DNA from 2 places in the Streptomyces sp. NPDC111507 genome. Region 1 is predicted to be linked to the other one. Evidence: predicted binding sites of a transcription regulator. Region 1 holds the regulator's gene; the other holds the start of a gene.
What was found. The regulator HspR, encoded in region 1, represses chaperone genes until heat shock. The targets are predictions, from matches to a motif close to TTGAGNNNNNNNNNCTCAA.
Positions count from the first base shown of each region.

Region 2: a site for HspR is predicted at 1,783-1,801, ahead of dnaK (molecular chaperone DnaK). Genes of this name have one in related genera too.

Region 1 is NZ_JBVKBU010000019.1:161,227-164,635, reverse strand. It holds gene grpE (nucleotide exchange factor GrpE) at 1-371, shown strand, start outside; gene dnaJ (molecular chaperone DnaJ) at 405-1,589, shown strand; gene ACZ7M2_RS44690 (heat shock protein transcriptional repressor HspR) at 1,594-2,040, shown strand; gene ACZ7M2_RS44685 (fibronectin type III domain-containing protein) at 2,104-3,409, opposite strand, start outside.
Region 2 is NZ_JBVKBU010000003.1:399,797-403,205, reverse strand. It holds gene ACZ7M2_RS14460 (vWA domain-containing protein) at 1-1,161, shown strand, start outside; gene ACZ7M2_RS14455 (OsmC family protein) at 1,292-1,717, shown strand; gene dnaK (molecular chaperone DnaK) at 1,848-3,409, shown strand, end outside.

The sequences.
Region 1 (3,409 bases):
AACTCCTGCCCGTGCTCGACAACATCGCCCGCGCGCGGGACCACGGCGAACTGGTCGGCGGCTTCAAGTCGGTGGCCGAGTCGCTGGAGACCGTCGCGGCGAAGATGGGCCTCCAGCAGTTCGGCAAGGAGGGCGAGCCCTTCGACCCGATGATCCACGAGGCCCTGATGCACTCGTACGCGCCGGACGTCACGGAGACGACGTGCGTGGCGATTCTGCAGCCGGGGTATCGCATCGGCGAGCGCACCATCCGCCCCGCGCGGGTGGCGGTCGCCGAACCCCAGCCGGGGGCGCAGACCGGCAAGGCGGACTCCCAGGATTCCGCCGAGGCGGCCGACGACAAGGAGAGCGGTGGCCCGGACGAGGGCTGACGTTGAACGCATGAGAGAGGAGGGGCGTCGAGGATGAGCACCAAGGACTTCATCGAGAAGGACTTCTACAAGGTCCTCGGCGTCCCCAAGGACGCCACCGAGGCAGAGATCAAGAAGGCGTACCGGAAGCTCGCCCGCGAGTTCCACCCGGACGCCAACAAGGGCAATGCCAAGGCCGAGGAGCGCTTCAAGGAGATCTCCGAGGCGAACGACGTGCTCGGAGACCCCAAGAAGCGCAAGGAGTACGACGAGGCACGTGCCCTCTTCGGCAACGGCGGCTTCCGTCCGGGTCCCGGCGCGGGCGGCGGCAACTTCAACTTCGACCTGGGCGACCTCTTCGGAGGCGGCGCCCAGGGCGGAGCGGGGGGTGCCGGTGGCTTCGGCGGCGGCATCGGTGACGTCTTCGGGGGCCTGTTCAACCGCGGCGGCGCGGGCACGGGTACGCGGACCCAGCCCCGGCGCGGCCAGGACATCGACACCGAGGTGACGCTCAGCTTCACCGAGGCGGTGGACGGTGCGACGGTCCCGCTGCGGATGACGTCCCAGGCGCCCTGCAAGGCCTGTTCGGGCACCGGCGACGCGAACGGCACACCGCGCGTGTGCCCGACGTGCGTCGGCACCGGCCAGGTCGCGCGCGGCTCCGGCGGCGGCTTCTCGCTCACGGACCCCTGCCCGGACTGCAAGGGCCGCGGTCTCATCGCGGAGAACCCCTGCGAGATCTGCCACGGCAGCGGTCGCGCCAAGTCCTCGCGCACGATGCAGGTCCGCATCCCGGCGGGGGTGAGCGACAGCCAGCGCATCCGCCTCCGCGGCAAGGGCGCACCCGGCGAACGGGGCGGCCCGGCAGGCGATCTGTACGTCACGGTCCACGTGGACGCCCACCCGGTCTTCGGCCGCAAGGGCGACAACCTCACCGTCACCGTGCCCGTCACCTTCGCGGAGGCGGCACTCGGCGGCGAGGTGCGCGTACCGACCCTGGGCGGCCCCCCGGTCACCCTGAAGCTGCCCCCGGGCACGCCCAACGGCCGTACGATGCGGGCCCGCGGCAAGGGCGCCGTCCGCAAGGACGGTACGCGTGGCGACCTCCTCGTCACCGTCGAGGTCGCGGTCCCCACGGACGTGTCGGGCAAGGCTCGCGACGCCCTGGAGGCGTATCGCGAGGCAACCGCGGGCGAGGACCCACGGGCCGAGCTGTTCCAGGCCGCGAAGGGAGCATGAGCAGATGGACGGCCGTCGTCGAAACCCCTATGAACTGACCGAGGAGACCCCGGTCTACGTCATCTCGGTGGCGGCCCAGCTCTCCGGCCTGCACCCGCAGACCCTGCGCCAGTACGACCGCCTCGGCCTGGTCTCCCCGGACCGCACCGCGGGCCGGGGCCGGCGCTACTCGGCCCGCGACATCGAACTGCTCCGCACGGTGCAGGCGCTCTCCCAGGACGAGGGCATCAACCTGGCCGGCATCAAGCGCATCATCGAGCTGGAGAACCAGGTGGCCGCCCTCCAGTCCCGCGTCGCGGAACTGGAATCGGCCCTGGACGGCGCCGCTGCAGCGATGCAGCAGCGCGAGGCCGCGGTGCACGCCTCGTACCGCCGCGACCTGGTCCCGTACCAGGAGGTCCAGCAGACGAGCGCGCTGGTGGTCTGGCGTCCGAAGAGGCAGTCGGACTAGTTCCACGTACCGAAGGGGGTGGGGAGGTCGTCGACCTCCCCACCCCCTGCGGCGTTTTTCGGCTCACCGCGCCGGTTCGGTGACCGTCCAGTCGCCGGCGGGCAGGGTCTCGGTACCGTCGGCCCTCACACCGGTCACCCAGTAGTAGGACGTGGTGCCGCGCTTCGCGCCGGTGTCGAGGTACTCGAACGCTCCGGCCGAGGCCTCGTGGATCTTCTCGTACGCGGCGGTGGCGGGGTTCCACCGGTAGATGCGAAAGCCCTGCGCTGGTTCGGCGGACTGCTCTTGGCCCGCTCCGAGCCCGGACCAGGTCAGGTGGTTGCCCTCGTCGCCCTCCGCCCCAGTCGCCTCCAGACGGAGCGGCGAGCCCTCGGGCGTCGGCACGCGCGGCGTGGTGTCGAGCTCGGTCGCGGCCACGGCCTCGGCCGTCCGGGTCCACTTGAAGGAGGAGTTCCCGGACGTGTCGATGGCGTCGACGAAGAAGCAGACGCGGTCGCCGTCCGGGCGGGTGGTGTACGCGTACGAGGTGGCGTCGGCCGGCAGATACTCCGTCAGCGTTCCGGAGCACACCTGCTCCTCGCCCTCGTCGCCCCAGAGCTCGCCCCAGTAGACGGTGTACCGCCCGAGGTCGGTGGCCGGGTTCTTGTCCCACTCCAGCTCGAAGCCGTACTCGGTCGGGGTGACCGTCAGCCCGGTGACGGCGGGCGGCGGGGTGAGGTCCTCGCGCTCGCCGGCGGCGGCCACGGAACGCGCGGACTCGTTGCCCGCCGCGTCGAGAACGGTCACCCGGTAGTAGTAGGCGACGCTCTCGACGGCCGAGGTGTCCAGGTACGAGAGCTTGTCCGTACTGCCCACCCGGGCGTACACCCCGTTCTCGCTGGTCGCCCGGTAGACGCGGTAGGACACCGCTCCCGTGACCCCGTTCCAGTCGAGCTGCAGCCCGCGGGACACCGAGGTGGCGATCAGCCCGGCGGGCGCGGCGGTCGGGGTCCGGTCGACGGTGGTCACGGCCTGGTCGGCGGTGCCCGCCGACTCGTTGCCTGCCTTGTCGTAGGCGCGGACCTCGTAGTAGTAGGTGTCGCCGGTCGCGGGCACGGTCGTGTCGGTGTACGAAGTGGCGGTCGTCGTACCCACTCTCGTCCAGGTGGCGCTGCCCTTCAGGCGGCGGTAGGTGCGATACCCCGCGAGGTCCATCTCCTTGTTCTTCGCCCAGCTCAGCTTGGCGTCGCTACCCGCCGTGTCGTACGAGACGGAAGTCCCGCTCGGGGTGAGGGGCCTGACCTTGTCGACGGTGGCGGTGGTGCGGGGGGTGTAGCCGAAGCTGACGTTGGCGGCGCCGGTCCAGTTGGCGTAGTCGACGCGGAGGGTG
Region 2 (3,409 bases), on a different contig from region 1:
CTCCAGCCCTGGGAGCAGGCGCTGAGCTGGTTCATCTCCTCCTACCCGCTGCTCGGCGGCATCGCGGCCGGTATCACCCTGGTCGCCGACGCCGAACTGGCCCGCGCCCATGACATCTCCGTCGCCGCGGTGAACGCGGAGGCGGGGGAGATCTACATCAACCCGCTGCGTCAACTGGAGGACGAGGAATGGCGGTTCGTCCTCGCCCACGAGATGCTGCACGCCGCCCTGCGGCACGGCGACCGCTGCGGCCCCCGCGACCCGTACCTCTTCAACATCGCGGCCGATTACGTCATCAACGGCTGGCTGTGCGAGATGCAGGTCGGCACGATGCCCGAAGGGCTCCTGTACGACGCGGAGTTGAAGGACCTCTCGGCGGAGGAGGTGTACGACCGGATCGCGAAGGACCTGCGCCGGATGCGCCGGCTGTCCACGCTGCGCGGCAAGGGTGTGGGTGACATCCTCGGTGCCCCGCTCGGCTCCCCGCGCGACTACGTGGACCTGGACGAGCTCTACCGGCGCGGGCTGAGCCACGGCTTCGACCTGCACCAGCAGCTGGAGCGGGGCTATCTGCCGGGCGGTCTGGTCGAGGAGATCCGCGCGCTCGACCATCCGCCGCTGCCCTGGGACGCCCGCCTGGCCCGCTGGTTCGACGAGTTCGTGCCCCGCCCCGAGCCGGTACGGACGTACGCGCGCCCCTCGCGCCGTCAGGCGTCCACCCCCGACATCCCGCGCGCGGGACGGTACTTCCCGCCCGAGGAGATCGCCCGCTGCACCTTCGGCGTCGTGCTCGATACCTCCGGCTCCATGGACCGCACGCTGCTCGGCAAGGCGCTGGGAGCCATCGCCTCGTACGCCGAGGCCCGGGACGTACCGGCGGCGCGGGTGGTGCTCTGCGACGCGGCGCCGCACGACGCGGGCTATCTCCCGGTCACCGAGATCGCCGGTCGCGTACGGGTGCACGGGCGCGGCGGTACGGTGCTGCAGCCCGGCATCGATCTGCTGCACCGCGCGGACGACTTCCCGCCGGGCGCGCCGTTGCTGGTCATCACGGACGGCGGGTGCGACGTGCTGCGGGTGCGGCGCGAGCACGCGTATCTGATTCCGCAGGGCGCGCGGCTGCCGTTCTCGGCGCGGGGACCGGTCTTCCGGGTGCGGTGAACCACCTTCGCGGCCGCGGCGAGCCGTCTTGGCGGACTTGGTGAGCCGTCATTCTGGGTGAGTCGCGCGCAGGTGTGATCGGATGGTGCGCACGGACCCCGAAAACGGGACCCCATCGAAGGGAATCATCGTGGCAACCACGCGCACCGCGCACACCGTGTGGGAAGGCAACCTGCTCGAGGGCAGCGGCGTCGTCACCTTCGACTCCTCCGGCATCGGCCAGCAGCCGGTGACGTGGGCGTCGCGGGCGCAGGACGCCAACGGCAAGACCAGCCCCGAGGAGCTGATCGCCGCCGCCCACTCCAGCTGCTTCTCCATGGCGCTGTCGCACGCCCTCGCGGGCGCGGGCACCCCGCCCACCAAGCTCGTCACCAACGCCGACGTCACCTTCCAGCCCGGCGAGGGCATCACCGGCATCCACCTGACGGTGGAGGGCACGGTGCCGGGCCTCGACAACGACGGCTTCGTCGCGGCGGCCGAGGACGCGAAGAAGAACTGCCCGGTCAGCGCGGCGCTGACCGGCACGACGATCACCCTGTCGGCCAAGCTGGGCTGACGTCCGGGAGCAGTACGGCGCCGCGGTCCCCGCGCAGGGCCCGCGGCGCTGTCATGTCCGCCCCATTGACAAGAACGCACTCAAGTTTTGTGCTTGAAGGTGGGCAGCGCCCTGGCGGAAGGGGACGGACATGGCACGTGCGGTCGGGATCGACCTCGGTACGACGAACTCGGTGGTGGCCCTCCTGGAAGGCGGCGACCCCACCGTCGTGACCAATGCGGAGGGCGCGCGCACCACCCCCTCCGTGGTGGCCTTCGCCAAGAACGGCGAGGTGCTCGTCGGCGAGGTCGCCAAACGTCAGGCCGTGACGAACGTGGAGCGCACCGCGCGCTCGGTCAAGCGCCACATGGGCGACGCGGGCTGGCGCTTCCCGGAGAAGGGCTCCGTCGACGGCACCCGCTACCGCGCCCAGGAACTGTCGGCGCGCGTCCTGCAGAAGCTGAAGCGGGACGCGGAGGCCTACCTCGGCGAGGACGTCACGGACGCCGTGATCACCGTGCCCGCGTACTTCGACGACGCCCAGCGCCAGGCCACCAAGGAGGCAGGCGAGATCGCGGGCCTGAAGGTGCTGCGGATCATCAACGAGCCGACGGCCGCCGCCCTCGCCTACGGCCTCGACCGGGGCGAGGAGCAGACCGTCCTCGTCTTCGACCTGGGCGGCGGCACCTTCGACGTCTCGCTTCTGGAGATCGGCGACGGCGTCATCGAGGTCAAGGCCACCAACGGCGACACCCGGCTCGGCGGCGACGACTGGGACCAGCGGATCGTCGAACACCTCGCACAGCGCTTCAAGGCCTCGTACGGCATCGATCTCGGCCACGACAAGATGGCGCTGCAACGGCTGCGCGAGGGCGCCGAGAAGGCCAAGATCGAACTGTCCAGCTCCTCCGAGACCACCGTCAACCTGCCCTACATCACCGCCACCGCCGACGGCCCCCTGCATCTCGAGGAGAAGCTGACCCGCGCCCAGTTCCAGGAGCTGACCGCCGATCTGCTCGACCGCTGCAAGACCCCCTTCCACCAGGCGGTCAAGGACGCCGGCGTCAAGCTCGCCGCGATCGACCACGTCATCCTGGTCGGCGGCTCGACCCGGATGCCCGCCGTCACGGACCTGGTCAGGGAACTCACCGGCAAGGACCCGCACAAGGGCGTCAACCCGGACGAGGTCGTGGCGCTCGGCGCGGCCCTCCAGGCGGGTGTCATCAGGGGGGACGTGAAGGACGTCCTGCTCCTCGACGTCACCCCGCTGTCCCTCGGCATCGAGACCAAGGGCGGCATCATGACCAGGCTCATCGAGCGCAACACCACGATCCCGACCCGTCGTTCGGAGATCTTCACCACGGCCGCGGACAACCAGCCCTCGGTCGGTATCCAGGTCTACCAGGGCGAACGCGAGATCGCCGCGTACAACAAGAAGCTCGGCGTCTTCGACCTCACCGGGCTGCCGCCCGCGCCGCGCGGAGTCCCGCAGATCGAGGTCGCCTTCGACATCGACGCCAACGGGATCATGCACGTCTCCGCGAAGGACCTCGCCACCGGGCGCGAACAGAAGATGACCGTCACGGGTGGCTCCGCGCTCCCCAAGAACGACATCGACCGCATGATGCGCGAGGCCGAGCAGTACGCCGAGGAGGACCGCGCGCGCCGCGAGGCCGCCGAGACCCGCAACCAGGCCGAACAACTCGTCTACCA